3 regions of the Streptomyces sp. NBC_01707 genome follow, and region 1 is predicted to be linked to each of the others. Evidence: riboswitches for the same ligand, from Rfam matches in the RefSeq annotation. Region 1 holds a riboswitch; each other region holds the start of a gene.
What was found. Region 1 has a riboswitch for thiamine pyrophosphate ahead of thiO (glycine oxidase ThiO). Riboswitches for the same ligand answer to the same signal wherever they lie in the genome.
Positions count from the first base shown of each region.

Region 2: another riboswitch for thiamine pyrophosphate. It lies ahead of OG963_RS09120 (cytosine permease); the one in region 1 lies ahead of thiO (glycine oxidase ThiO).
Region 3: another riboswitch for thiamine pyrophosphate. It lies ahead of thiC (phosphomethylpyrimidine synthase ThiC); the one in region 1 lies ahead of thiO (glycine oxidase ThiO).

Region 1 covers NZ_CP109190.1:7,148,407-7,158,390, forward strand. Annotated here, with positions in the region: gene pknB (Stk1 family PASTA domain-containing Ser/Thr kinase) at 1-1,669, opposite strand, end outside; gene OG963_RS32035 (thiazole synthase) at 1,824-2,618, opposite strand; gene thiS (sulfur carrier protein ThiS) at 2,621-2,839, opposite strand; gene thiO (glycine oxidase ThiO) at 2,836-4,071, opposite strand; TPP riboswitch at 4,069-4,180, opposite strand; gene OG963_RS32050 (hypothetical protein) at 4,232-4,573, shown strand; gene OG963_RS32055 (NAD(P)/FAD-dependent oxidoreductase) at 4,671-5,861, shown strand; gene OG963_RS32060 (Rv2175c family DNA-binding protein) at 5,966-6,331, shown strand; gene thiE (thiamine phosphate synthase) at 6,477-7,130, shown strand; gene metF (methylenetetrahydrofolate reductase [NAD(P)H]) at 7,265-8,182, shown strand; gene OG963_RS32075 (hypothetical protein) at 8,235-9,188, shown strand; gene OG963_RS32080 (NAD(P)/FAD-dependent oxidoreductase) at 9,303-9,984, opposite strand, start outside.
Region 2 covers NZ_CP109190.1:1,986,302-1,996,285, forward strand. Annotated here, with positions in the region: gene OG963_RS09100 (hypothetical protein) at 415-1,014, shown strand; gene OG963_RS09105 (DUF5987 family protein) at 1,227-1,730, shown strand; gene OG963_RS09110 (GMC family oxidoreductase N-terminal domain-containing protein) at 1,727-3,322, shown strand; gene OG963_RS09115 (hypothetical protein) at 3,335-4,273, shown strand; TPP riboswitch at 4,394-4,488, shown strand; gene OG963_RS09120 (cytosine permease) at 4,480-5,886, shown strand; gene thiM (hydroxyethylthiazole kinase) at 5,944-6,753, shown strand; gene thiE (thiamine phosphate synthase) at 6,750-7,634, shown strand; gene OG963_RS09135 (YceI family protein) at 7,744-8,385, shown strand; gene OG963_RS09140 (PmoA family protein) at 8,543-9,505, opposite strand; gene OG963_RS09145 (Gfo/Idh/MocA family protein) at 9,502-9,984, opposite strand, start outside.
Region 3 covers NZ_CP109190.1:5,241,399-5,251,382, forward strand. Annotated here, with positions in the region: gene OG963_RS23565 (IclR family transcriptional regulator) at 1-341, shown strand, start outside; gene OG963_RS23570 (SsgA family sporulation/cell division regulator) at 443-880, shown strand; gene OG963_RS23575 (YibE/F family protein) at 976-2,313, opposite strand; TPP riboswitch at 2,385-2,518, shown strand; gene thiC (phosphomethylpyrimidine synthase ThiC) at 2,511-4,319, shown strand; gene OG963_RS23585 (hypothetical protein) at 4,330-5,412, opposite strand; gene OG963_RS23590 (membrane protein) at 5,975-6,799, opposite strand; gene OG963_RS23595 (metallophosphoesterase) at 6,982-8,037, opposite strand; gene OG963_RS23600 (LacI family DNA-binding transcriptional regulator) at 8,211-9,323, opposite strand; gene hisC (histidinol-phosphate transaminase) at 9,691-9,984, shown strand, end outside.

The DNA.
Region 1 (9,984 bases):
CGCCCGCAGCCTCGGGCGAATTGACCCGGCTCGGCAGCACCTTCGCCTTCAGTCCTTCCTCGTCCAGCGCGTCGGTGGCCTCCTGGACCGACAGCCCGGTCAGGTCGGGGACATCGACCGGGCTGCCCTTGCTGACGACCAGGGCGACCGCGGAGTCGGGGTGGCGCTCCGCGCCCGCTCCGGGATCCGTACGGATCACCTGGCCCCGTCCGATGTCCTCGCTGAACTCCTCGGTGACCATGCCGGGTACCAGGCCCGCCTTCTTCAGCGCGCGCCTGGCCTCGGCCGACCCGGTGCCCCGGACGTCGGGGACCTTCACGATCTCGGGCCCGCGCGAGACGACGATCTTCACCGATCCGTTGCCCCGGATACGGGCGCCCGACTTCGGGTCGCTGCTGATGACCTTGCCGCGGTCGACGTTGTCGCTGTAGGCCCGCGTGACGCCCTTCAGCTCGAGACCGGAGTCCGAGAGCCGCCGGCGGGCGGCCTCCTCGGTCTGGCCGAGCAGCGAGGGGACCCGGGTGAACTGTCCCGAGTTGATGTACCAGACACCGGCGCCGACCCCCAGCACCAGCAGCACGGCGACGATCGCGGCGAGCATCCCGCGCCGCGGCCCGCCGCCCCGCGCCCCGCTCCTCGCCGGCTCGGGCGGCAGCGGAGGGGGCATCTCCAGCCGGCTGGTGTGATGGGCGGTGCCCTGGTCGGCCGGGAGCACCCGGGGGATCACGCTCGTCCGGTCCTCGGCGTCGCCGTGTGCCTCGGCGAGAGCCTGCGGCGGTGCGGCGTCCAACTGGCCGTCGGTGAGCGCGGCCCGCGCCGTGCGGGACTCGGCGAGCAGGGCCACGGCGTCGAACGGACGGGCCTCCGGGTTGCGGGCGGTGGCGCTCGCGACCAGTTCGTCCAGCTCGGTCGCGAGCCCCGGCACGACGGCCGACGGCGTCGGCACGTCCTCGTTGAGGTGCCGGTAGATGACCTGGGCGGGGGACTCGCCGGTGTGTGGCTTGGCGCCCGTCAGCATCTCGTACAGCACGACCCCGCAGGCGTACACATCGGTGCGGGTGTCCGCCGTACCGTGCTCGATCTGCTCGGGGGCGAGATAGGAGACGGTACCGAGGACCGTTCCGGTGGTGTTGGTGTCGGCACCCACGGCCCGTACGAGACCGAAGTCCGCGACCTTCACCCGGCCGTCGTCCCCTATGAGGACGTTCTCCGGCTTCATGTCGCGGTGCACGAAGCCTGCCCGGTGTGCGGCGCCGAGCGCCGCGAGGACCGGCTCCAGGATGTCCAGCGCGGCTCTCGGCTGCAGGGCGCCGCGCTCACGCAGCACGTCGCGCAGCGTGCAGCCCGCCACGTACTCCATGGCCAGGTAGACGTACGCCCCCTGGGCACCCTGGTCGAAGACGGCGACCACATTGGGGTGCGCGAGCCGGGCCACGGACTTGGCCTCGCGGATGAAACGCTCGACGAACGAGGCGTCGGCCGCGAGGGCCGGGTGCATCACCTTGAGGGCGAGCACCCGGTCGAGCCGGGTGTCCATGGCCCGGTAGACCGTGGCCATCCCGCCCACGGCGATGCGGGCATCGACGCGGTAGCGGCCGTCGAGCACCTGCCCGACGATGGGGTCTCCCTGGCCGAACGCCGGGGAAGGGTCCTGGAGGGTCGTATCCACACGAGCGAGTCTACGAGCCGCCGAGGAGGTGGCTGACGGGCCGGGCGATCCCGGGGCCGTACTGCAGCCGAGCCGTGACAGGGACATGCGCGTCACACACCTGCGGTGCCATGTGCCCTGCGTGCGTACGGTTGCCCCGCGTGCGTAAGGGTCCTCAGAACGCGGGCCGCTCCGGGTCCAGCGCAGCCCGCCCCTCCATCGGTGACGACGCCTCGGCGAAGTGGCGCCTGGGGATCCGGCCCGCGCGGTACGCCAGCCGCCCGCCGTCCACCGCGTGCCGCATCGCCGCCGCCATCAGCTCGGGTTCCTGCGCCCGGGTCACCGCCGACGCCAGCATCACCGCCGCGCACCCCAGCTCCATCGCGAGCGCCGCGTCCGACGCGGTCCCGGCGCCGGCGTCGAGAATCACCGGGACCCGGGCGTGCTCGACGATCAGCTGGAAGTTGTGCGGGTTGCGGATGCCGAGGCCGGAGCCGATCGGGGAGCCGAGCGGCATGATCGCCGCACATCCCACGTCCTCCAGCCTCCGGGCCAGCACCGGGTCGTCATTCGTGTACGGGAGGACGGTGAAACCGTCGTCCACCAGCGTCTCCGCGGCGTCCAGCAGCTCGATCGGGTCGGGCAGCAGGGTCCGCTCGTCGGCCACCACCTCCAGCTTGATCCAGTCGGTGCCCAGCGCCTCGCGGGCCAGCCGCGCGGTCAGTACGGCCTCGCCTGCGGTGAAGCAGCCCGCCGTGTTCGGCAGGACGCGGATCGACAGCCGTTCCAGCACGGAGAGCACCGAACCCTGCACGGTCGGGTCGAGGCGGCGCATCGCGACGGTGGTCAGCTCGGTGCCGGACGCGGACAGCGAGCGTTCCAGCACGTCGAGGCTGGGCGCCCCGCCCGTGCCCATGATCAGCCGGGAGCCGAACGTCGTGTCGCCGAGGACGAAGAGATCGTCGGACATGGTCAGCCTCCCTGGACCGCGGTGAGGACCTCGATCCGGTCGCCGTCGGCGAGCGCCGCGGTGGACCACCGGCTGCGCGGGACGACGCTCTCGTTGACGGCGGCCGCGACGCCGGAGGACGCCGCGGTGAGGGTGGCGACAAGGGCTTCCAGGGTGGTGCCGGCGGCGATCGAGCGGGGATCACCGTTCACGGACACGGAGAGCGCGACGGAGTCGGTCATGCGGGCTGCTCCTGACGTGCGGAGGGGGTCGCGGGGGGTGCGGCGGGCGGCGGTACGGCGGCGGGCGCGAACCGCCCGGGGGCGAAGGGGCGGGCCACGGTGGGCAGTTCGCCGGTGGTCAGCAGCTCGGCCATGGCGTCACCGGTGACGGGGGTGAGCAGTACCCCGTTGCGGTGGTGGCCGGTGGCGAGGTGCAGGCCGGGCAGGGCGGTGGGGCCCAGCAGCGGGGCGTTGTCGGGGGAGGCCGGGCGCAGGCCGGCCCGGGTCTCGGTGAGCGGCAGTTCGGTGATGCCGGGCACCAGCTCATGGGCGTCGCGCAGCAGCTCGTACACCCCGCCCGCCGTGACCGTGGTGTCCCAGCCCATCTCCTCGCTGGTGGCGCCGACGACCAGCTCGCCGTTCTCGCGCGGGACGAGATAGACATGGCTGCCGCGGACCACGGCCCGTACGGTCCGGGTGAGGAACGGCGCGTACGCGGCGGGCACGGTCAGTCGCAACACCTGCCCCTTCACCGGCCGGACGGGCGGCACGACCTCGGCCGGCAGCCCCGCGAGCCGCCCGCTGAGGCTGCCCGCGGCGAGCACGATCTGGTCGGCTGCGAGTTCCGTGCCGGCTGCCAGTACGGCTCCGGCGGCCCGGTCCCGTACCACCACCAGGCGTTCCGCCCGGTCGCGGTGGAAGACCACCCCGGCCCGTTCACAGGCCGTCAGCAGGGCGGCGGCCAGCCGGCGGGGGTCGACCTGGTGGTCGCCGTCGACCCGCAGACCGCCGCGCACACCCGGCGCCAGCATCGGCTCCAGGCGGCGGCACTCGCGGCCGGTGAGCCACTCCGACTGGAGCCCCGAACGGTGCTGGAGCGCGTGCAGTTCCCGTAGATGGGCGCGGTCGTCGGAGTCCAGGGCGACCGCGAGGGTGCCGCAGGCCCGGAAGGCGATGTCCTGGCCGCTCGCCGCCTCCAGCTCGGCCGCGAAGGCCGGGTACCGCGCGGCGGAGGCGACATTGAGACCGAGCAGCATCTGCTCGCCGTAGTGGAGTTCGGTGACGGCGGCGAGCATTCCGGCCGCGACCCGGGCGGCACCGCCGCCCGGCTCGGGGTCGACGACCGCGGTGCGCAGTCCGCGCTGCGCCGCCCGCCACGCGGTCACCAGACCGATGATCCCGCCCCCGATGACGAGGACGTCGGATCCGGATACGTCGGATCCGTCTGCTGATGTGCTCCCGGAGGATCGCATGGGCGTCCAGCCCCTCCCTTCGCCGGCATGACCCGGATCAGGTTCGTACGGTCGGAGGCCGCCAGCCTCCCTCTCAGCCCGGTGCGTCCGGGCTCCCGCGAGTGTCTTACGTTGGCCACCCTAAACCCCGTCACCCGGCCCCAGTAAGGGAGCAGCCACCGTGGCCCGTTCGCTCGACGGACTTGTCCTCTCGCCGGTCGCCGACCAGGCGCCGGGTCAGGTCGGCACCCGGACCCGCTTCACGTACCACGAGCGGCAGGGTGTGATCTGGGCCGATTACGCGGGCGGGGACGTGGTCCGGGGCCATCTCGTCGGTACCCGAACCGGCGATCGACTCGACTTCCGCTACATCCAGTTGAAGCAGGACGGAACGACCTCCTCCGGACATTGCGCCTCCACCGTCGTCGACCTCACGGACGGCCGGGTGCGACTGGAGGAGCGCTGGGAATGGGAGTCGCAGGAGGGCAGCGGGACGAGCGTGGTCGAGGAACTCACAACCTGACGGTTGGTCAGATGCTTAAGGTGGACAGGTGAGCGAGCAGCAGACAGAGCAGTCGGGCCGGCGGACAGAGCGCCGCGTCGTCATCGTCGGTGCGGGCATGGCAGGCGTGCAGACCGCGGTGGCCCTGCGGGAACAGGGCTTCACCGGCCCGGTCGCCCTGATCGGTGCCGAACCCCACCAGCCGTACGACCGGCCCCCGCTGTCCAAGGCGGTGCTGCTCGGCACCGCCGAAGGCTCCGCCTTCGACATCGACTTCGAAGAGCTGGACATCGAGCTGCAGTTGGGCCGTGACGTGACCGGCGTACGGGCCGACGCGCACGAACTGGACACCCTGGCAGGCCCCGTCCCGTACGACGTCCTGGTCATCGCCTCCGGCGCCGAACCGGTGGTGCTGCCCGGCTCCGAGGGGGTGCCCGGCGTCCATCTGCTGCGCACCCTCGACGACGCCGCACGGTTGCGACCGGTCCTCGACGAGCAGCACACCGTCGTGGTCGTCGGCGCAGGCTGGATCGGCGCCGAATTCGCCACCGCAGCCCGCGCCGCGGGCTGCGAGGTCACCGTCGTCGAGGCCGCCGACCGGCCGCTCGCGGGCGTCCTGCCCGCCGAGGTCGCCGCCCCGATGGCCCGCTGGTACGCGCAGAGCGGTGCCGAACTCCTCACCGGCGCCCCGGTGGCCCGGATCGAGCCCGGCAGCGTGGTCCTCGCGGACGGCCGCACGATTGCCGCCGGAGCGGTGGTCGTCGGCATCGGCGCCCGGCCCGCCACCGGCTGGCTGGCCGGCTCCGGCATCGCCCTCGGTCCGGACGGATCGGTGACCGCCGACGCCGCGCTGCGCACCTCGCTGCCCGATGTGTACGCGGTCGGGGACTGCGCGTCCTTCCCCTCCGCGCGGTACGGCACGCGGCTCCTCGTCCACCACTGGGACAACGCCCTCCAGGGGCCGCGGACCGCCGCCGCCAACATCATCGGTGCCGGTGCGGACGGGGCGTCGCAGCTCCTGGAATACGACCCCGTGCCGTACTTCTGGTCCGAGCAGTTCGACCGGTTCGTCCAGTACGCGGGCCATCACGGGGGTGCGGACACCCTGCTCTGGCGCGGTGACCCGGCCGATCCCGCCTGGTCCGTGTGCTGGCTGCGGGACGGCGCACTGGTCGCCGTGCTGGCCGTCGGCCGGCCGCGCGACCTGGCCCAGGGGCGCAAACTCATCGAGGCGGGGGCACGGCTGGATCCGGTGCGGGCGGCCGACCCCGCCGTACCGCTGAAGTCGGCCAGGGCCGACGCCCCGTAGCGGCACGCCCGGAGGGGCTCCGGAGCCCTTGCGGGCACTGGGTCGCCCCCCGTCCGGTCGGGTCCGGGTACCGACTGTCGGTCCGGGATGGCACGCTTGTCCCCGTGACCGAGATTGACGCAAAGATTGATGCTCTCGTCCCCGCCTGGCTCCACCTTCCCGACATCGCCGAAATGCTCGATGTCGAGGTGACGCGCGTGCGGCAGCTGGTCAAGGAGGGCCAGCTCATCGCCGTACGACGTGGTGAGAACCGGACGCTCCAGGTGCCTGCTGCCTTCATCGACGGCAACAAGGTGGTCAAGGGCCTCTCCGGCACCCTGACCCTCCTGAGGGACGACGGCTACACCGACGAAGAGATGCTGGAGTGGCTCTTCACCCCCGACCCGACCCTGCCGGGTACCCCCGCGCAGGCGCTGAGCGAGAATCGCGGCACGGAGGTGAAGCGCCGCGCCCAGGCGCTCGCCGTCTGACCGGGACGACCGCACGCGGGGGTACGGGCACGGTCCGTTCCGAACGGCCCGGGCCCGTACCCTCGCATCACGCCGCACCGCTCTACCGGCCCGACCGTGTCGCACCGCTGAATTCCGTACAGCTGTATCAAGGGGGAACCTCGCCATGCCCACGCCTCGCGAGCTGCTGTCCGACGCCCGGCTCTATCTGTGCACGGATGCCCGCAGGCGCCAGGGCGACCTGCCCGCCTTCCTCGACGCCGTGCTCTCCTCCGGAGTGGACATCGTCCAACTGCGCGACAAGGGCATGGAGGCGGCCGAGGAGCTCGAACACCTGGCGGTCCTCGCGGACGCCTGCCGGCGCCACGGCAAGCTCCTCGCCGTGAACGACCGGGCCGACGTCGCCCACGCCATCGGGTCCGACGTGCTCCACCTCGGCCAGGGAGATCTGCCGGTCCCCGCCGCCCGCGCCATCATCGGCGAGGACGTGGTGATCGGCCGCTCCACGCACGCGGAGCCCGAGGTCGACGCCGCCGTCGCCGAGCCCGGCGTGGACTACTTCTGCACCGGACCCTGCTGGCCCACCCCGACCAAGCCCGGCCGGCACGCCCCCGGCCTCGACCTCGTGCGGTACGCCGCCTCGCTCGCCCAGCCGCGCCCCTGGTTCGCCATCGGCGGGATCGACGCGGGCAACCTCGACGAGGTGCTGGACGCCGGAGCGCGCAGGGTCGTCGTCGTACGGGCGATCACCGAGGCCGACGACCCGGCGGCGGCCACCGCGGAGCTGGCGAAGCGGATCAGGGCGCGCGCCGAAGGCTGACAGGCGCGTCACGGAAATCACAGATCATCCGGAGAACGCGGAGGACTGTCCGAAGGGTGGACAAACCACCAGTCAATTCGGGCAATTGCCGCTGGCCCGGTTGGGGGACCGTCGCGCCCTGGTTAACCTGCAGTATGGCCCTTGGCACTCCCTCTACCAGGACGGATCACGCACGCACCGTGCGTGAGCTGCTGGCGACCGGTAAGACTTCGTATTCGTTCGAGTTCTGGGCGCCCAAGACCGAGAAGGGCGAACGCAATCTCTGGAATGCGTTGCGCCGGGTCGAGGCGGTGGGCCCGAACTTCGTCTCCGTGACGTACGGGGCCGGTGGTTCCACCCGGGCCGGGACGGTCAGGGCCACCCAGCAGATCGCTGCCGATTCCACGCTCACCCCGGTCGCGCACCTCACGGCCGTCAACCACTCCGTCGCCGAGCTGCGCAACATGATCGGGCAGTACGCCGACGCCGGGATCAGGAACATCCTCGCCGTGCGCGGAGACCCGCCGGGTGACCCGATGGGCGAGTGGGTCGAGCATCCGGAGGGTGTGCGGTACGCGGCCGACCTCGTCCGACTCATCAAGGAATCCGGCGATTTCTGCGTCGGGGTGGCGGCATTTCCCGAGATGCATCCGCGCTCGACCGACTGGGACACCGACATCCGGCATTTCGTGGACAAGTGCCGCGCGGGTGCCGACTATGCGATCACGCAGATGTTCTTCAATCCGGACGACTATTTGCGGATGCGTGACCGTGTGGTTGCTGCAGGTTGCGACACGCCCGTCATCCCCGAGGTCATGCCGCTCACCAGTGTCAAGCAGTTGGAGCGGTTCCCGCAGCTCAGCAACGCGACGCTGCCCTCGTCGCTGAAAGACCGCATCCTCGCCGTCAAGGACGACGCAGCCGCTGTACGCTCCATTGGCATCGAGTTCGCGACGGAGTTCTGCGCGAGGCTGCGTTCCGAGGGTGTGCCCGGGCTGCACTTCATTACGCTCAACAACTCGACGGCAACGCTCGAAATCTACGAGAATCTCGGACTGCACAAGCAGTCGTGACCGGCCGTACCCGCCATGATCCCGGGGGGCGGCCGTAGAAATGGGGGCGGGCATGGGCTGGACGGTCCTCTACATCGCGTTCGGCATCGTGGCGCTGTGGCTGCTCGGCGAGGTGCTCCTGCAGTACAAGGCGCGGCTGCGCTGGCGGCTGCTCGCCTTCACCGGCTTCGCCGGCGTGGTCGTCGGCGTGCTGATGCCGTCCGTGCCGGTCATCGCCGTCGGCGCGATCGCGTTCGCCATCGGCCAGACGTACGTCACGCTCTCCTTCCGGCGCGGCTTCTCGACCGGCTGGGCCATAGGGGGCAGCCCGGGTGAGAGCCGTCGCCGACGTAGCGGCGGTGGCCGGGACGCCCGCCGGGAGCCCACGCTCGAGGTGTCGGACCTGGAAGTGGAGTACGACCGGTCGGGCGGGGACGAGGCGGAGAACGCCGCACCCGCACCCGCGGCCGCCGTCTACGAGCCGGAACCGCTGCCGGACGACACCGGGCAGTACGGCATCTACACCGATCCCGTCCCGCAGCAGGAGTCCCAGCAGGCGCAGGGGCAGCCCCAGTACGGCGCGTACGACCCGTACACCGACTACTCCACGTACAGTGGCGTGCCCGGCCAGGAGAGCTACGGCGGGCAGGGCGGGTACGCCGACCAGAACGCGTACGCCGGTCAGGACGGTTACGCCGGGCAGGGCGCCTACGCCGGGCAGTACGACTACGGCACGGGCCAGCAGCAGTACGCCGCTTACTCCGACCCGTACATCGGCACCACCGGCGGCCCCTCGCAGTACGGCGCGCAAGGCACCTACGCGAGCTACGACAGCTACGGCAACCAGCAGCAGTACGCGGCAGACCCCTACGCCCAGCAGTACACCTCCGAGACCCCTCCGGGCGGCGTCTGGGTGCCGCAGCAGCGCGAGGGCGATCAGTACCCGCCGGAGCAGCAGCCCGCACAGCCCGCCCCGTACCCGAACGCCTACGACGGCGGCTACGACGAACAGCAGTACCGCTACTGACGGACGCCCGGAACCCGGTCCTGCCCTCCCAGGCCCTCGAGGTCAGGGGGGAGAGACCGGGGGCGAGGCGGCACCGGCGCGGCCCGTAATCCTGCCTTCTCGATACCGGCCGCCTCACTGGGAGCCGCGGAAGCCGTCCCCCTCCACGATGAGTCCGGCGACGAGCGTCCCCGACATACCGGCGTGCGCGAGCCCGCCGCCCGGGTGGGACCAGCCGCCCGCGAGGTAGAGACCCGGCAGCCGCGTGCGGTTCCCCGGATGCAGATACGCGCCCCTGGCCCCGGCCAGCGCCGGTGCGGGCACCGAGCCGCCCTCGGCGCCGGTGTCGGCCGCCGTGCGGGCGGGCGTCCGCACTTCGGCGTGGAGCAGCCGCTCGCGTATGCCGGGGACGGCGGCGCCGGCCGCTTCGATCAAGGTGTCCGCGTACCGCTCGCGCAGCGCCGCGTCCGTCCAGTCCACCGCGCCCTGCGGGGCGACCGTCGCCGTCACCGTCACGGCCTCGTGCGCGTCGTCGGGGCGCGTCGACGGATCGTCCGGGCGGATCACCGTCACCGTGGGACGCTCGGCGAGCCGGCCACCGAACACCGCCTCCCGTTCCGCCGCGCCGTCCGCGCCGTGCACCACGGTCCGGTGCACCGTCCCCGTGGGCCGGGCTCCGCTCAGCGACAGGAGGACCTGGAACCGGCCCGGCACCGTCGCCCCGTCCGCCGGCCGCGGCTGAGCCGTCACATCGCCGTCCTGCCAGAGCCCCTGCCCCGGCACCAGTCCCGGGCGCGGCCAGGCCCCGAGCACCACG
Region 2 (9,984 bases), 5.2 Mb from region 1:
CATCCGGCTGCCCTTGACGGTGGTCTTTCCCCGGTCCGGGCCGAAGCGGGTCCGCTCCACCGCACCGGTGACGGACCGGTGGCCGTCGAGTAGCCGTCACCGGCGCCCGCCGAGGGGCTCGGCGCACCCGTGCGTGGCGCGGAGAACGGACTCCCACCGTCGGCCTCCATGGTGCGGTGATCGCTTGATGGAGGCCTCGCGCGGCGACGTACGCATCTGCTCCGGCGCCGTTGTCCCGGTGGCACGCACGCTTCGCGGATCCGGGTCCTGTGCCGACGTCCTGCCTCTCCACCGACCGGGAATCACCTCCGTCCCATCCCTTGCGCCGACAGCGTGCAGCGATCAGGATGCTGACTGCATGTGACCGCCGGTAACCGCCGCCCATCAGGGCTGGGACGTGAAGAAGGTCCTGCTGTGTCCGTACTCCGCCACACGACGAACACCCTCGGCTCCCTGTCGACAGGCGTCCGCCTCACCGTCCTCGGCGCGGTGCTGGCGGCAGCCGCCGCCCTGCTCCCCGCCGCTTCCGCCGCGGCTGCGGAACCAGGCGTCGGCGGTTACACCGACCCCTCGTACGCCTCCACGTGCGCCTTCCACCGCTACGGCGAGGGTGAGACGCCGCCGCTCTCCCTGTTCGGCGCCGACCCGCTGTGCGTGGAGTACGCCAAGCGGGACATCACCGTGGCCAACGGCGGCGCGGCACGCTTTCTGCTGGCCGAGCCCGCGCGCTTCGCGCTCGCCGTACCGGCGTGCCGTTACTGGCAGTTGGACCATTGGAGCGTGCAGGCCACGGCAGGCGGAACCGAACTGGTCGGCTGGGACGGCAGCTACTGGTTCGACAAGGCGGAGGGCAGCGCCGCGGCGAGGGTACGCAACATCACCGTCGCCGGGCAGCCAGCGCGGGCCGAGGACGCCGCGGAGGTGATCCGGCCGTACGACGCCCGGCTCGCCGACGCGCTCATACGCGACGCGGCGGGTCTGGCGGTGCGGCTGCCGGTGAGCGGACTGTGTTGAGCGAACCACCCGCACGTCCCACTCGGCGGCGGCTGCTCGTCGGGCTGACCGCCGCCGTCGCCGCCCTGCGAGCAGGGGAGCTGACCGCCGAGGCCACGCCTTCCGCTCGCCCTGTGCCTGATTCGGTCCCGGTGGCCCAGGCCGGGCCGCAGCCCGCTTCCCTTGCGCTGCCCGACCCGACGACCGCCACGCTGGAGGCGTTTGCGGACACCATGGTCCCGGGCGAGAAGAGGTACGGCGGTGACATGGCGGTCGCCGGGGCGGCCCCCGGTCCCGGCGCCGTACAGGCGGGGGCCGTCGAGCTGCTCAACCTTCCCGATCTCGGCATCGGTGTGCTGCTGCCCGAGCTGGCGCTGCTGGTGAACACCCGCGCCCTCGCCTACGCGGCCACCCACGGCCGGGTCCTGCCGCCCACTCAACCTCCGTTCGTAGCGCTGCGGTTCACCGATCGCACCGCGCTCGCCGGAGAGCTGCTCACACCCGGCGCCCCGGACCGGCAGCTGTACGTGCTGCTCGCACTCTTCGCCGCCGCGGCCTTCGACACCGCGGCCCACCTGCACACCGCCGTAGCCATCCGGCAACGCCACCCGGGCCTGGTCTGGATCGGCTTCCCGGCGCCCGGCGCCGACGGACTGTGGCGCTTCCCCGACTACTCGTACGGCAGAAGGCTCGCCTCCGAACATCCGCTCACCACCGTCGGAGGGCACCCCGCATGAGCGTCACCGAACGCACCGACGTGCTGGTCATCGGCAGCGGCTTCGGGGGCGCCATCCCCGCCTACCATCTGGCCGCGGGCGGCGCCGAGGTGGTGATCCTGGAACGCGGACCGCACCTCACCGCCCCCGACTTCACCCATGACCTGCGTCTGGGCGGCTACACCCGGATCGTCGACCTCGTGCAGGGCGACGGCATCACCGTCGTCGCCGGCAACTGCGTCGGCGGGTCCAGCGTGGTCTACTTCGCCGCTTCGCTGCGGGCCCCTGGCTTCGTCTTCGACCGCCGCGGCAGTCTGGGCCACCGCCTGTGGCCTTCGACCCTGACGCGTGCGGCACTCGACCCGTGGTACGACCGGGTCGAGGAGGCCCTGCCCGTGGCCGAGCAGAGCTGGGACCAAGTGCCCTACCCCGGCGGCCTGTTCGCGGCAGCGTGCGATCGTGCGGGCCGCACCTGCAACCCTGTGCCCGTCGCCGTCGACCTGGCCCGCTGCACCAACTGCAACTGGATGCTGAACGGCTGCCACTTCGACGCCAAGCGCTCCATGCTGCTGAACTACCTCCCCGCCGCGACCGCGCACGGCGCCGAGATCCGCCCACTCCACGAGGTGCAGACGATCGCGCCTGCCACCACACCCGGTTACCGCTACCGCGTCTCGTACACGCGGCTCGACGCCGGCGACTACCGGCTGCCGGTCGGTGCAGGGGCGATCGAGGCCAAGACCGTGGTGCTGGCCGCGGGCGCTCTGGCCACCCCCGTGCTGCTGCAGCGCTCGGCTCCTCTGCTCGGCGGCGTCCCGCAGGCCGTCGGGCGCTACTTCTCGGGCAACGGCGACCGCGTGTCCATCGCCGACGTCGACGAAGGCAAGGTGCGCGACCTGCTCGGTCTCGAGCGCGCACCGGGCATCCCGTACCAGGGCTTCCCCATCGGGAAGCCCATTGGTTCCATGTCGTACGACCGGCTCGACCCGGCAACGGCGGAGTTCACCCGTTTCTCCCTTCAGCAGATCTACTTCCCCGGCATCACCGACCTGCTGGCCCAGGCCACTGACGCCCCGGCGACGAGCTGGTTCGGCGTCCGCAAGAAGGAGCTGCGGGCACGCTGGCCGTCGTGGCTCTCCGTGCTCGCCATGACCGAGGACGACAACGAGGGCGTCTTCGGCCCGCCGCCACCCACCGGTAGCTCGACGCGCGTGGCCACATCGCTCTGCCTGTCCACGCTCTCGTACCGGCCGACGGCGAACACCCTGCGCGGCTGGGCCGCCGCGGACGCCGAGGCCCGCGCGGTGCTGGAACGCGACGGTCTTGCGCGGGTGCGGCCCTGGAGCGAGAACGCCGCCGGGTCCGTGAGCGCACACCCTCTCGCCTCCTGCCGGATGGGTGACGACCCCGCCACCTCGGCGCTCGACGAACGCGGCGAACTACGAGGCCACCCGGGTCTGTTCGTCACCGACGGTTCGGCGGTACCGACCTCGCTCTGCGTGAACCCCTCACTGACGATCGCGGCGCTGGCCGAACGGGCGTGTCCCGGCATCGTGGAGAGCACCGCCGAGGAAGGCGTGCGCGCACGGTACGGGGCCCCGGTGCCCCGGTGAAAGGAATCCCTCGTGAACTCGCTCTACCCGCCGCGGATGACCGGTCGTCCAGGGCGGCTCGAAGTCTGGTACGCGACGTTGACCGATCCGCGTACCGGGACCGGCGTGTGGATCCACCACGAAGTGGTGGCACCCCAGCACGACGGCCCGGTCCGGGCACACGGCTGGATATCCGTCTTCCCGCCGGACGGACCGCCGGTCACCGAGCGGTTCGGGGGCCGGGACGCTCCGCCGCCCCAGGGCGAGGCGTACTTCGAGGTGCCGGGGGTGCGGGCAACGCCCAGCCTGCTGGAGGGCACCGCGGGCGCGATCACCTGGCGTCTGACGGTCACCGGGGGCGGAGAGCCCCTCTACACCTTTCCGCGCTGGTCCTGGCAGCGTGAACTGCTCCCCGCCGCCCAGATCGTGCCTGCCCCCGACGCCGTTTTCGAGGGGGAACTCGTCTTCGGGGAAAGACGGTTCACCCTCTCCGACGCCGTGGGAGGCGTCGCCCGGATCGCCGGTCACGGCAATGCCCAGCGATGGGCGTGGCTCCATGCGGGCCTCGGTGGCGGGGACGTACTGGAAGTGGTGGCCGCCGTCGCCCGCCGTCCCACGATGCGGTGGCTGCCACCGCTGCCCATGCTTCAGCTGCGGATCGGTGGCACCGACTGGCCGCGCGACCCGTTGCTGACCGCGCCACTGCTGCGCGCACGGATCGGGCTGCCGGACTGGTCGGTCGCAGGCGGCGGCGCGCGGCGCAGGGTACGGATCGATGTGACCCAGGACCCGGTCGACTGTGTCTCGCTCTCCTACACCGACCCCGACGGAGCGACCGCCACATGCACCAACACCGAACGTGCGACCGTCGACGTGGTCGTCGAACGCCGCACCGGGCTGCGCCGCTTCGAGGTGGAACACCGCTGGCATCTGGATCGCACCGGTCACGCGGAGGTGGGGACCCGGCCGTGAGAACGGTGCGCCGCCCTCGTGACGCGGACCGCGTATCCACGCCCCGGAGGAACCCACCGAGTCGTCTGCCACGCAGACCTCGGTACAGGTGTTCGCAGGGACCGGGTTAGTCTGACCGTCGTACCGGACACGGGGTGCCCTACCCGAGGGCTGAGATCACACCCGTCGAACCTGAACCAGTTCGCACTGGCGGAGGGATGTCTTTCATGCCTTTGACGCATGTTTCCGGCGGGCTGCCCGCCGACGGCCGGCAGACCGTCTTCGACGGACGGATGCCGGTGGCGGCCGGCGACCTCCGGGTCGAGACGCACGGCATCGAGCCGGTCCCCGAGAGCAATCGCTACGGCGGTCCCGGGCGCCTGTTCAGCGTGTGGTTCGCTCCCAATCTGACCATGACCGGTGTATTCACCGGCACCGTCGGCATCGCCCTCGGCCTGGACTTCGCCACCGCGCTCGCCGCCGTCGTGCTGGGCACGGTGCTCGGCGCGGTGCCCACCGCCTACCTGGGGACCTGGGGGAGCCAGACCGGTGCCGGACAGCTGCCGCTGGCCCGGCTCGCCTTCGGCCGGGCCGTGACGGTGCCCGGCATCCTGCAGTGGCTGTCCTCGGTCGCCTGGGACGCGCTGATCGGGCTGTTCGGCGGGGACGCGCTCGCGCGGCTCTGCGGCTGGCCGTTCTGGCTCGGCGTGCTGGCCATGATGTTGGCCCAGGGCGCCCTCGGCGTGCTGGGCTACGAGGCCATCCACCGGCTCCAGATCGTCATGACCTTCGTACTCGCCGGCGCGTTCGCCCTGATCGCCTGGCGGCTGCTCGACGGTGTCCATCCGGTCGGAGCCGGCACCGCCCACGGCGCCGACCGGGCCGGCGCGTTCGTCCTGACCAGCACCATCGCGCTGAGTCTGGCCCTGTCCTGGGCCCCGTACGCCAGCGACTTCAGCCGCTATCTGCCACGCACCACCTCGCGCCCGCGCATGTTCTGGTTCACGCTGCTCGGCCTGGTGGTGTCCTTCGTGGCCGTCCAGGCCCTCGGGTTGCTGGGCGCGTCCGTACTGACCGACCAGACCGCCGCAGGGGTGGACAAGCTGCTGGGCGGTGGGGTGCTGGGCGCGTTCGGACTGCTCGCCGTGGCGCTGGCCGCCCTCTGCAGCAACGCCATGAACGACTACAGCGGTTCCTTGGCCCTGCAGACCGTCGGCGTGCGCATTCCCCGCCCGGCGGCCGCCGCCCTCGCCGCCGCGCTCGGCTTCCCTCTGGTGCTGTGGATGCACGCTGCCGACACCACTGCCCGCTTCCAGAACGTGCTGCTGTTCGTCGGCTACTGGATCCCCGGATTCGTGGCGATCGTCATCGTCGACTGGATCGCACGGGCCCGGACACGGGACGGTGCGGCGATCGATCTCGCCGCCGAGACCGCTCGGCCGAACTCCGGGTGGCCCCCGTTGCTGGCGTTCGCCGTCGCCTTCGCCGCGGCGGTGCCGTTCATGGACACCAGTCTGTACGTGGGACCGGTGGCCGCCGCCCTGCACAGCGCCGACCTCTCGTACTACGTGGCGTTCCTCGTGGCTCTCACCGTCTACGCGCCGCTGCGGCTACGCCGTCGCCCGCAGGACTGACCTGCCGCCGGCCGACGGACCCCGAACGACATCCCCTCCCCCACGGAGCGAAATCCCATGCCCGTTACATCCACCGATCACACCGCTTTCGTCCCGCAGGCCCTCGCACGCGTGCGGGCGGACTCCCCTCTGGTCCAGTGCCTGACCAACTCGGTGGTCACGGGCTTCACCGCCAACGTCCTGCTGGCGCTCGGCGCCTCGCCGGCCATGGTCGACATTCCGGAGGAGGCCGGCCCGTTCGCCCGGGTCGCCTCCGGGGTCCTGATCAATCTCGGTACCCCGCACGCGGAGCAGCGCTCCGCCATGGTCGAGGCCGCGCGGGCGGCGGGTTCGGCCGGCACCCCGTGGGTCCTCGACCCGGTGGCGGTCGGCGCGCTGCCGGTGCGCACCGCTCTGGCGCGAGAACTCCTGCGGCTGCGACCGACTGTGATCCGGGGCAACGCGTCCGAGATCATCGCGCTCGCGGGCGCGGGCGACGGCGGCCGCGGCGTGGACTCCTCCGACGGCGTCGGGGCCGCCGAGGATTCGGCCCGCGAGCTGGCGCGTGCAGCAGGCTGTGTGGTCGCCGTCTCCGGGCCTGTCGACTTCGTCACCGACGGGGTGCGCAGCGCCCGGATCGCCAACGGTGACGCCCTGTTGACCCGGGTGACAGGTGGCGGCTGCGCACTGGGTGCGGTGATGGCCGCCTTCGCGGCGGTCGACGAGGACCGCTTCGCCGCGGTCGTGGCCGCCGTCACCACGTACACGGTCGCCGCCGAACTGGCCGCGAAGGAGTCCTCCGGGCCCGGCAGCTTCGCCGTCGCCTTCCTGGACGCGCTCGCCGCACTGCAGGAAGCGGACCTCGGCGAGCGGGCGGCCCTCTCGTGACCGCGGCACCGGTGGATCTGTCGGTCTACCTGGTGACGGACACGGCCCAGTGCGCGGCCCGCGGCCGGAGCGTGGCCGAGACCGTCGCCCTGGCAGTGGCCGGGGGCGTGACCGCCGTGCAGATCCGGGAGAAGCACGCCACCGGGAGGGAGTTCCTGCACACGGTTCTGGAGGTGGCCGCCGTCCTTCCCGAACGAGTGACGCTGATCGTCAACGACCGGGTGGACGTGTTCCTGGCGGCCCGAGCCGCCGGCGCCCGCGTGACAGGTGTTCACGTCGGCCAGTCGGATCTGCCGCCGGCGGCCGTACGCGAACTGATCGGGGAGGACGCGGTTCTGGGCCTGAGTGCAGCCACCCCCGAGCAACTGCGGGCCGCCGCCGAGGATCCGGCGCGCGTCCACCACGTCGGCATCGGCGCGTTGCACGCGACCAGGACCAAGGCGGACGCCCCGGCCCCGCTCGGCCATGCCGGCTTCGCCCGCCTCGCCCGGCTCAGCGATCTGCCCGCCGTGGCCATCGGCGGCATCACCCCGGCCGACCTGCCGCGCCTGCGAGACGCCGGGGCGGTGGGAGCCGCCGCCGTCTCCGGCATCTGCGCCGCCGTGGACCCTCGTGCGTCGGCACGCGCGTACGCCCGGGCATGGCCCCGTGCCCGGCCGGAGAACCTCGCACGACCGCGCCGCGCGCGTGCTGACGATCGGCGGATCCGACTGCGGCGACGACCCGGAAGTCCACCCGCCCCGAAGGCGATGCCGATGCCGGGCGCCCACGGTAGGAGCATGCTCACGGCTGTCACGGGACAGCACTCTGGCGCGTGGCGCATCCCTCGCGACGTTCCGGGTGACGGCCTTCAGCGCGTCCCCGTGGAGGACCTCCGGTGACTGACCGTACCCGGGCTGTGCTCCGAGTTGTGAAAGTCTGTTCATACATGAGCGGGTTTCCCACCCGCGACTTGCGCGTGCGAGGTACCCCCGAGTAACAACATGTCCCATGAACTTTTTCAGCCGCGGCACCACGCTCCGACGCCCGGCGGCGCCCGCCGCTCCGACAACCCCCGCTGCTGCCGTGATGCCGGATCCCGCCCTGGCAGCTCTCACCGGAGAGTGGATGATCGACCCCGCCCACAGCAGGATCGGTTTCTCGGTGCGGCACGCGATGGTGACGACGGTGCGCGGATCCTTCGGTTCGTACGACAGTCGCCTCTACTTCGACGGCCGGAACCCGGCACGCTCTCGCGCGGACATCGTGCTGCACACCTCGAGCGTCGACACGGGGGTGGAGCAGCGTGACGCCCACCTGGTCGGGCGTGACTTCCTGGACGCCGCGACGTATCCGCGGATGACCTTCACCAGTACCGCCGTTCACCTCGCGGGCAAGGACGTCTACCGCATGACCGGCGACCTCACCATCAGGGGCATCACCCACCCCGTGGAACTGGACCTCACCTACATCGGCCATGTCACCGACCCGTTCGGCTACGAACGGGTCGGCTTCGACGGCACGACCACCATCAACCGATCGGACTGGGGCCTGACCTACAACGCCCGGCTGGCGGAGGGCGGGGCAATGGTCAGCGAGCGGCTCCGCCTCCAGTTCGACATCGCGGCGATCCGTTCCACCTCGAAGCACTGACCCCGCCCGTACGGGAGGTGTCAGTGGCATCTGCCGTCACCGGATCGACACGGCCACCCTGCCCCCGCCGTCGTGGGTCGACCACCCCAAGTGCCGTGCTACACACACCGGTTCACCGACGGGTCGACCGGTCCCGGCGCCGCGTCGGTGTCGGGGCTCACCACGCCAGCCCCTTCAGCCGGGTGGCCACCTGCTCGCGGTCCCAGGCGCCGTCGGCGACCACCACGCGATACCGGTACGCGAAGGACTCGCCGGCGTCCAGCGCGAACTCCTCGAAGAACGCCCAGGAGAACGCGACGGTCGGGATCGGCGCCGCGCGCACGAACCAGTGCGAGGCGTGAATCGCGTCCGCGTTCCCTGGCGCGTGCGCGAACATCAGCGTCGAGTGGCCGTCGACGTCGTCGTGCTCGCCGGTGAACGCCAGCCACGGGCCCTGCGTGCCCATCAACTCACCCTCGGTGCCGGGGCCGAAGACTCGGCCTCCGGTGAAGTCGCGCGGTCCGCGCCACTGCAGACCGGTGTACCCGGCCATCTCGCGGCCCGCCGTGGTCGGTGAGCCGAAGCGCAGAGCCTCGCCGTCCTCGCGGACGTTGGTCAGCCGGATCGACCAGTCCACGGCGTACGAGCCGGTCTCCGGGTCCACCGCGTGCACCCGTACCCCGCGCCGCTCCCGCGCCCACTGGGCGCCTCCGTTCTCCACCCAGGTCAGCCGCTCGGTGAAGGACAGTTCGTCGGCGCACACGTCGATGGCATCGAAGCCGTCGTGCCGCATCGAGCCGATCAGCTCGTGGAGGCCCAGATAGCCCTTGCCGTGGATGTAGGAGTGGCCGCCCCAGAAGTTCTGCCCGGACAGATGACTCGCCGTCATCTGCAGTCCCTTGTGCCAGCGGTGGTCACTGGGCCGGTAGCCGGAGACAAGGCGGCCGGACAGGGTGCGCAGCGGGTGGACATACGGTTTACGGGCCTCGAACGCGACCGGGTCGGGCCGGTACACGTACGAGAACAGCTCCACGCCGGTCGCGGCGGCGCGCACGGTGATCCGCTCGCCGTGGACGTGCGTGACCTCGACGGCGGCCGCGCTCTTGGGGGTCGTACCGCCGCTCACGGCCTCGCCGCTCAACGCTTCGGGCTCCAATCCGGGTGGTCGCCGTGCATCGTGGCGTAGAACGGGTCGCCTGGGCCGAGCTCACCGGCCTTTACGGCGGCGCCGGTGAACGCCGATTTGTACAGCGCGGCCGCGAACTCCAGGGTGCTGCGGGCGTCGCGGCCGCTGCCGGGCGGTCGGGTACCCGCGTCGTGCGCGTCGAGCAGCGCGGTCAGTTGCGCGGTGTGCGAGCTGGGTACGTCAGCCGCGGGCGCGGGCGGCTGTGGGGCGCCGGGTGCCGAGGTGTACCGCCAGTCGTCGTTCGAGTGCCCGTACAGATGAGTCAGTTCGACGGTGGCCCGCTCGCAGTCGATGCGGATGCGGCTGGTCTCGTCGGGCGAGAGAACCGAGTTGACGACGGTGGCCAGGGCGCCGCCCGCGAACCGTACAAGCGCGGTGGACACGTCCTCGCTCTCCGTGTCGTGCACCAGGCGGGCGGCCATCGCGCGCACCTC
Region 3 (9,984 bases), 1.9 Mb from region 1:
CGATCGGCCAGTGTCTCTTGAGCCGGCTCGACGAGAAGGCCCGTGAGGACCATCTGGATCGTCACCCTGTGCACCCGCTGACCCGCTACTCGGTGCGGGACCGACCGGCGTTCCTTGAGCGTCTGAGGTCGTTGGAGCGAACAGAACCTGTTGTCGAACGACAGGAGTACGCCCTCGGAACGGTCTGCGCCGCCATCCCGATCGCCGTCGGCTACACGGCCGCCGCCATGGCCATTTCGGTACCCCTCGACGAAGAAGATAGGTTGCTCCCCGCAGTCGAACGACTACGCGGTGAAGTGGCGAGCCTCTTGCGTTCGTTCGTGTTCTCTATCAGTATCTGAAAAATCACTCCTTGTGATCTGCTATCGCGTGCACCACGATGGCGTCAATAGGGCCATGGGGGATCATTCCTGGCCAGATTCATCTACTGCGGGGTTGAACGATGCGCGAGTCGGTTCAAGCTGAGGTCATGATGAGTTTTCTCGTCTCCGAGGAGCTCTCATTCCGTATCCCGGTGGAGCTCCGGTACGAGGTATGCGATCCGTATGCGATCCGGATGACCTTCCATCTGCCCGGTGACGCCCCCGTCACCTGGGCTTTCGGTCGTGAGCTCCTGTTGGACGGCCTCAACAGCCCCAGCGGTGACGGTGATGTGCACATCAGTCCCACGGAGCCCGAGGGGCTGTCCGACGTACACATCCGGCTTCAGGTCGGCGCGGACCGCGCTCTCTTCAGGGCCGGCACAGCCCCACTCGTCGCGTTTCTCGACCGGACGGACAAGCTCGTACCCCTCGGCCAGGAGTGCACGCTGAGTGACTTCGAGGGAAACCTCGAGGAGGCGCTGGGCCGGATCCTGGCCAAGGAACAGAACGCCGGCTGAGAAGGTTTGCGCCGATGGTCGGCGCACCGGTCGAACACGGGTCTGCCGAACGGGTGATATGTGCTCCGCGCCCCGGACGGCCACTGCATCGAGCGTCAATGCCTCGTCCTGCGACGTCGGCCCTTTCCGTTCCGTGCGGGTGCCGAAGCTCCGGCTTCCGCGCCGAGCCCTGTGCGGTCCGCGGAGACGACCAGCGCCGCCAGCACCGTCGTCACCGGCACCGAGGCGACCAGTCCGATCGACCCGACCAGCGTTCGTACGATCTCCTCCGCCACGAGTTCGCTGTTGGCCACCGTGCCCACACTGCTCTGCGCGATCGAGAACAGCAGCAGCAGGGGAAGCGCGGCGCCGGCGTAGGCGAGCACCAGCGTGTTGACCACTGAGGCGATGTGGTCGCGACCGATCCTGATACCTGCCCGGTACAGCTTGCGTGCGCCCATCGTCGGGTCCGCCTGGTGCAGCTCCCAGACCGCCGATGTCTGGGTGACCGTCACATCGTCCAGCACGCCGAGCGAGCCGATGATGACACCGGCCAGCAGCAGGCCGCTCATGTCGATGTGGGGGTACAGGCCGTGGATGAGGCCGGTGCTGTCGTCGGTGTTGCCGGTCAGGCTTGCCCAGCCGATGAAGAGCGACCCGAGCAGCCCGATCAGCAGCAGCGAGATCAGCGTGCCGATGACCGCGACCGAGGTGCGGGCGGTCGGCCCATGGCACATGTAGAGCGCGATCAGCATGATCGCGCTGGCCCCGACGACCGCGACCAGCAGCGGATTCGAACCCTGCAGGATCGCGGGGAGGACGAACAGGGTCAGCACGGCGAACGACACGGCGAGCGCGATCAGCGCCATCACCCCGCGCAGCCTGCCCACCACGACCACTGCGAGAGCGAAGATTCCGGCCAGCACAGCCATCGGGAACTTCCGGTCCACATCCGTCACGGAGTACTGAAGGTCATGGGGCGCGTCGGGGGCGTACGCGACGATCACGCCCTGTCCCTCGTGCAACTGCCGTGGCGCGTCGGGCTGGACGATCTCGACGAAGGTCCTTCCCTTGTCGTGGCCGGTCGTCACCTGGATCGTGGCCTTTTCGCACAGCCCCGGCTGCCGGCCGGGAGTGGCGTTCCCCGACGGCGTGGTGGTGCTGCCGGTGGCCGGGGCCTGCGCGGCGTTCACGTCCTTGCAGTCGACCTTTTCCACGTTCGCCACCGTGGCCTGCTGGGTCTGCCGGTCGAAGCCGACGCCGGTGCGCTCGTGTGCGGGCGCGCCGCCCGGCCAGAGCACCACCAGACCGACCACCACGGCGGTGGTGAACGGGATCAGAACGGCCGCGATGACCTTGCGCAGGTGTTTCGAGACCGGTGCGGCAGGCCCGTGGCTGTGCGAGTGACCATGCTGGTGGTCCTGCGATCCGGAGTCATTTCGAGGGGACGTCACCGGGGGATCATCGCAAGAAGCGAAGGGGCCCACTGTTCAGTACGCCTCGAAGGGCGCTAGCTTGATGTCACCTTTGTACACGCGGGAGCTCGGAGCACCGGGCTGAGAGGGCGCTGATATCCGTACATCCGTACGGGACAGGCTGCGCCGACCGCTGAACCTGTTACCGGGTAATGCCGGCGTAGGGAGTAGGTCTCATGACCACATCGGACACACGCACGCCTGCCTCGAACCAGAGCGACGAGGCCGGGCAGTCCATCGGCTGGCACAAGGGATACGTCCAGGGCTCGCGCCCGGACATCCGGGTGCCGGTCCGGCAGGTGCACCTCACCAACGGCAACGCCGTGACGCTGTACGACACGTCGGGGCCGTACACCGATCCCACCACCGACACGGACGTCCGCCGCGGCCTCGCACCGCTGCGGGAGAACTGGATCGTCGCCCGCGGCGACACCGAGGAGTACGTGGGCCGCCCGGTCCGCCCCGAGGACGACGGGCTCAAGCACACCTCGCCGCGCGGTGGACTGCGCAACCTCGACGCGGTCTTCCCCGGTCGCCCACGGCAACCACGCCGCAGCCGTGACGGGCAGCCGGTGACCCAGCTCGCGTACGCCCGCCGGGGCGAGATCACCCCGGAGATGGAGTACGTGGCGATCCGGGAGAACGTCGAACCCGAGGTCGTACGCGAGGAGATCGCCGCGGGCCGCGCGGTGCTGCCGGCCAACGTCAACCACCCGGAGATCGAGCCGATGATCATCGGTAAGCGGTTCCTGGTGAAGGTCAACGCCAACATCGGCAACTCGGCGGTCACCTCCTCCATCGAGGAGGAGGTCGAGAAGATGACGTGGGCGACGCGGTGGGGCGCCGACACGGTCATGGATCTCTCCACCGGCCGCAACATCCACACCACCCGTGAGTGGGTTCTGCGTAACTCCCCGGTGCCCATCGGCACCGTTCCGCTCTACCAGGCCCTCGAGAAGGTCGATGGCAGGGCGGAGGAACTGACCTGGGAGATCTACAAGGACACCGTCATCGAGCAGGCCGAACAGGGCGTCGACTACATGACGGTCCATGCCGGCGTGCGCCTCCCGTACGTCCCGCTCACCGCGCGCCGCAAGACCGGCATCGTCTCCCGCGGCGGCTCGATCATGGCGGCCTGGTGCCTGGCGCACCACAAGGAGTCGTTCCTGTACGAGAACTTCGAGGAGCTCTGCGAGATCCTCGCGACGTACGACGTGACGTACTCGCTGGGCGACGGGCTGCGCCCCGGCTCGATCGCCGATGCCAACGACGAGGCGCAGTTCGCCGAACTGCGCACCCTCGGTGAACTCAACACGATCGCGAAGCGGTTCGGCGTCCAGACGATGATCGAGGGCCCGGGCCATGTCCCGATGCACAAGATCAAGGAGAACATCGACCTCCAGCAGGAGATCTGCGAGGAGGCGCCGTTCTACACGCTCGGCCCGCTGACCACCGATGTGGCCCCGGCGTACGACCACATCACCTCGGGCATCGGCGCCGCGATGATCGCCTGGTGGGGGACGGCGATGCTCTGCTACGTCACGCCCAAGGAGCATCTGGGCCTGCCCAACCGGGACGACGTGAAGACAGGGGTGATCACCTACAAGATCGCGGCCCATGCGGCGGACCTCGCCAAGGGACACCCGGGTGCGCAGGACTGGGACGACGCCCTGTCGGACGCGCGCTTCGAGTTCCGGTGGGAGGACCAGTTCAACCTGGCTCTCGACCCGGACATGGCACGGGAGTTCCACGACGAGACGCTGCCGGCCGAGCCGGCGAAAACGGCGCACTTCTGCTCGATGTGCGGCCCCAAGTTCTGCTCGATGAAGATCAGTCGAAGCATCACAGAGCAGTTCGGCGGTGACACCGGCTCGACGGCTGAAGAGATCGAGGCAGGGATGCTGGAGAAGTCGAAGGAGTTCGCGGCGGCAGGCAACCGTGTGTACCTGCCGCTCGCGGAGACGGGCGGCACGTCGGCCGGCTGACCCGGCCGCCTCAGCGGAGGGGGGCCCGCCAGGCCACCAGCCCCGGCCGGCCCGCCTCCGCGAAACCCACCGCGAACGGCTTGTCGCCGTCGTCCGTCACCAGGTGGATGCTGCACTCCGTCACGCTGTCGCCCGGCGGGATCGTCCGCGCGACCCAGTCGGAAGGACAGCCGGGGATTTTCGTGTCGACGACGAAGGGGGTCTTTCCCTGTATCTGCCGACCGCCCTCGGTGAGCAGGCGGACGCGGTTGGCCTGATCGGCGTAGAGGTCTTTCGGGCCGGGGTTGGTGTAGGTGACCGACACGTAGTACGGGATGCCGCGCCGCTCGTTCCCGTTGAGGCCGAGGTCCAGGCCCGCGAGGTCGGTCGCGCTGCCCCGGCGTACGGACACCAGCGTGGCGGGCAGTTCGAGTACGCCGTCCTCGCGGGCGTCCCATCGGACGCGGACGACTTCGCCCGGCTCCGCCAGCCCGGCGGACGCCGCCTCGAGGCCGCCCTCGACGCGCCAGGTGGCGACCGCGCCGCCCTCGTCGAGGTAGCCGTCGGCGTTGTGCGTCAGCGACAGCACGCCCACGCCCTTGGGCAGTGCGTAGGTCACGCAGGTGTTGTACGAGTCGCCGGGTGCCAGCGTCTTCGGCGCGGTGTCCGCGCAGGGCAGGTCGACCCCGCCTGGCCTGCCGCCGCTGACGTAGACCTTCTCCCCGCGCGCCCAGTCGGTGCCGTTCAGGGCGAAGTTGCTGTCCACCATGTAGGCAGCGGGGATCCTCTTCCGACCGGTGTTGGTGACTTCGAAGCTGAGGTAGTGGGGGACCATGCCTTTCAGCTCTTCGTCCGCCCGCGCCCCCCGCATGTCCTCCTCCGAGCCCCGGACCAGGCTCTTGACCGTGATCCTGACCTTGTACGACCGGTGGTCGGCGTCCGTGTGGACGACGTCCCGTGCGCCCGTCCGCACCGGCAGGTCCGTCCAGGAGGCAGGCCTCTCCGCGGCTCGCTCCACGGCCCCGCCCGTACCCTGTTCCCCCGCGCACCCGGCGAGGAGGGGTATCGCCGCCGCGCCCATGGCGGCCTTCTTGACGTATCTGGACAGGCGCATGGACTTCCCTTGCCGCACGATGATCCGGATCCGCCGGAGGACTGACGCATCGTAGGACGTCACACCGGGGGCGGAGGCGGCGGGTGGAGGGCCCGCGGTGCGGTTGCTGTCGCTTCCGGCGCTCAGCGGGAGTCCGGCCGAGCCGCAGGACCACGAGACGGGTCACTTTGCGCGCTCGACGCCGCCACGCTCGTACGGCCCCCACCGGAGGAGGCGCTCGAGACCGGAGAGGCCCCCGCGTGCTGAGCTGCGACCTCGCGCGCAGCTCGGGGCCGGTGCATGCCGCCCTTCTGCTCGATGAAGATTCCCAGGACGTCCGGCGTGAGCACGGCGGTTCGCAGTCGGAGATGAGGCCGGCATGGCGGAGAAGGCCAAGGAGTTCGCGGCTGCAGGCAACCGCGTCCATCTGCCGATAGCGGACTGATACCGAGGCATTCCGTGTGAGCAGTTGGGGGTGGCTCTCCTGGCGCCCCCACCCTGACGACGCCGTCGCTCACGGGAGCGGACCAGGGGCGTCCGGCCCTTCGACCTCCGGACACCCCTCGGTGGCCGGAGCGGCCGGTCAGTCCAGCTCGTGCTCCGGGCCTCCGAAGTCCGGGCTGGTGAAGTCGGGGCTGGTGAACGACGGGCGGGGTCCCGCCGCCGGGCCCTCTTCCGGGCCCGAGAAGTCCGGCCTGGAGTAGCCGATCTTCGGGATGCGATTGGCCGAACGGTGCGGTGTACGTGAGGCGGGGCCGGCTGTCGGATCGGCGAGCGCATCCCGTAGGAACGGCAGGATGCCCCGCTCCAGCAGCGCATGGCGCCAGGCCTCTCTGGCGCGCGCCACGTCCTCCGGCAGTTCGTCCTCGGTGTCCTCGGCCGGCAGCGACGTCGAGCCGTTGCGCAGCGCCGTGGTGAGCAGTCCGATGGCAGCGGCCAGTATCGCTGCCGCCATGACCGCCGCGAAGAACCAGCCGGCGGTGACCATGGTGTCGGCGAACGACGGCGGCTTGCTGAGCATCTTCAGGATGTAGCCGACCAGCAGGAAGATCAGCGCGGCGGTTCCCGCGAGCATCGGGGCCAGGACGGTGACGACCGCCCCTATGCCCGCGCCCGGCCGGTCCGGATCGTCCGCTTCGGATCCGAGGCCCGAGCCTTGGGCCGAGTCGGCGGCCGGTCCGCGCAGCTCTTCGCGGACCTTCACGTAGTGGTCGTACTCGGTGGCCGCCGCCGCGGTGATCAGAGCCGTGGCGTTCAGTGCCATGGTGCGCAGCTGCTCCGTGTTGAGCCGTTCGCCGACTCCGGCCAGGTCCGGTCGTTCGTGAGCGTGGCGTAGCGCATCGCCGAGGATCCGCTCGTACTCGGGTCGGTCCTCGGCCAGCAGGTGCGGAGCGCTGTTCATGTGCATCCCCCGATGCTCCGTTGGGCCTGAGTACCCGCTTGGACCGGGCAGTTGGGCGGAAACGGAGGAGAGCCTGCTACTGATAGGCCGATGGTAGAGCGCCCACGGCACGGGGTGACAGGGGGTTTCCGTAAATAGGCCCAGTGGTCGGCGTGGTCAGGTCGTGGATGCGTCTTCCCCGAAGACCGTCAGTCATGCAACGGCAGTCGGACGACCAGCAGCTTTCCGGCCATGGTCACGCCGCCGTCCATGGCGATGGCGAGCCCGTCTGCGTACACGTGCGGGCCGTCCACCACGGGGCCGGCGCTGTCTTCGCCGTCCTCCGAGCCGACCTCGCCGAGCAGATACGGAATGGGGCTGTGACCATGGACGATGCGCTGTCCGCCGTACGCACCCATCAGCTCCTGGACGGCCTGCGAGCCCCCCTCGTCGCGGAAGGCGAACCGCCTGGTGAGCTTACGGAACAGGTCCCAGCACTCGTCGGCGTCGTTACGCGTGAGAATGGCGTGCACGGTCTCGTTGACGTCTTCGATGGTGGAACCGTAGTCGAGGTACGCCGTCGTGTCGGAGTGCATCAGAAGGTGCCCGTCCTCCTCGACGACCGCGTCGAGACGGGACATCCACTGGAGATGGACGTCCTGGAGCCGCTCCATGTCGGTCTTCTGGCCGCCGTTGAGCAGCCAGGCGGCCTGGAAGGTGGCGGTGCCCGCGCCGGAGTTGACCGGCGTGTCGGCGAACCGCTTGGCGCCGATGAGGAGCAGTTCGTGGTTGCCCATCAGGGCCTTGCAGTAGCCGCCCGCGGCCGCGGCCTCGGCGGACAGACGCATGACCAGGTCGATGACGCCGATGCCGTCCGGACCGCGGTCGGTGAAGTCGCCGAGGAACCAGAGCCGGGCGTTGCCCGCGGCCCAGGCGCCCTCGGCGTCGATGAGGCCCTGTGCCATGAGGGCGTCGCGGAGCTCGTCCAGGTACCCGTGGACGTCGCCGACCACGTAGAGCGGTCCGAGACCCTGGTCCGTGGCGGGCCGCGGATCCGGGACGGCCTGCACCTGGAGGGTGTCACCGCGGTTGATCACGGGAAGATCGCGCGCGGTGGGCGTGTACCCCTCCGGCTCGTCGCCCGGAACGACGCTGCCGGGATGCGGCGCCGCGGGCGGCGCCGGAGTCTGCGCATAGGGCGGCACACGGAAGTCACGCAACGTCGCCGTCCGCTCCACGGGTTCCTGACCGGCCCCCTGTGTCATCGACCCCTCCACCACCGTCGCGCCGCCGTACACCTGACGGGCCCAGCTGGTCGGGGTGGTCCGCGGTGTCGTGCGCCCATCATAGGAATGCGGATCGTGCAGTGTGATGCACCAGGGGTGGTGAATCCGGGCGCACGACAGGTTCACCGGTCGATTGGTCCTAATTGGCCTGATCAGTCCCTGGACGGGGATCGAGGCGCGCTGACCGTGGTACGGGGCGGACGGCGTTGCGAGGACGTCCGGACGATGAGTTCGGTCGGTATCACCCGCTCCACCGGACCGTCCTGGTCGACACCTTCGATCGCATCGATGAGGAGCTGGACGACCGCTGTGCCGATTTGGCGCGGCTTGAGTGAGAGCGTGGTGATGGGGGGCTCGGTCGTCGCGTACACGGTGGACTCGCTGCAGCAGACCAGCAGCAGATCCTCGGGGACGCGCAACCCGTACCGGCGCGCGGCCGCCAGCAGATCGGTGCCGTTGGGGTCGAAGAGCCCGTATACGGCGTCGGGCCGGTCCGGGCGGGCGAGGAGCCGGTCGGCGGCCACCGCCCCCGCGCACGGGTCGTGGGCGGGATAGGACTCGTACACCGGATCCTGGCCCACGCGCTCGCACCAGTGGAGGTACGCGGTGGTGGAGAGACGGGTGTACGTGTCGGTGGTGGTGCCGGTGAGCAGGCCGATCCGACGGGCCCCGGCGGCGGCGAGATGGTCGAGGAGGTCGAGCACCGCGGCCCGGTGGTCGTTGTCCACCCACGCGGTGACCGGCAGGCTCCCGGCGGGGCGGCCGTCCGAGACGACGGGCAGCCCCTGGCGGACGAGTTCGGTGACGACCGGGTCCTGGTCGGAGGGGTCGATGACGACGGTGCCGTCGAGGGCGACGTTCGACCAGACGTCGTGGCGTGAGGTGGCGGGGAGGATGACGAGGGCGTAGCCGCGGGCGAGCGCGGCGGAGGTGGCCGCTCTGGCCATCTCGGCGAAGTAGGCGAATTCGGTGAAGGTGAAAGGTTCATCCCCGTACGTCGTCACGGTCAGGCCGATGAGGCCGGACTTGCCGGTACGGAGGGTTCGGGCCGCGGCGGACGGGCGGTAGCCCAGGCGCTCGGCGACCTCGCGGACATGGCTGCGGGTGGCGTCCGGGAGCCGTCCCTTGCCGTTGAGCGCGTCGGAGACGGTCGTGATGGAGACCCCGGCGGCGGCGGCCACATCCCGGATTCCCGCTCGTCCCTGCCGGCCGCCGCGCCGGGGGGTCTCCGTCCGGCTCACCTGGTGCTTCCCTGCTGCTGTCATGGCGAGCCGATAGTAGGGCTCGGGCGGGCGGTTGGGCCGGTCGCATATTCACGCATCGACAGGCACGTTTTTGCATGATCGTTTGGTGTCAAATGCCTTGCAAAGCAAGGGCGTTGATGGGATCGATCGTAGGGTGTGATGTGTCGATGAGGATGGGCCTGCTAAGTGGTCCATGTTTCGAAGAGGTCTCAACTCACCTCTTCGGGGGATGCGCGCCACGGAGTGAGCCACCGGCGCACGCCGGGATGAGGGACGCTCCCCCATTCCCGGCCCACCGGACGATTCCTCCGCTCGCCCATTCGCACCGGCGCCCAATCCTCATAAGGTGAGCAGTATTGATGTGTACGACGGTCGAGGAGGACCTGCGGTGAGCGAGACGAGCCCCAAGCTGCGTGCCGAACTGGACGGCGTCCCCGCCTATGTGCCGGGCAGGCCGGCGGCGGCCGACGGGCCGCTCGCGTTCAAGCTGTCCTCCAACGAGAACCCGTATCCGCCGCTGCCCGGCGTGATGGAGTCCGCCCTGGCCGCGGCCGCGAACTTCAACCGCTACCCGGACATGGCCTGCACCGGTCTGATGAACGAGCTGGCCGACCGGTTCGGCGTGCCCGTGTCGCATCTCGCCACCGGAACCGGCTCCGTCGGGGTGGCGCAGCAGCTGCTC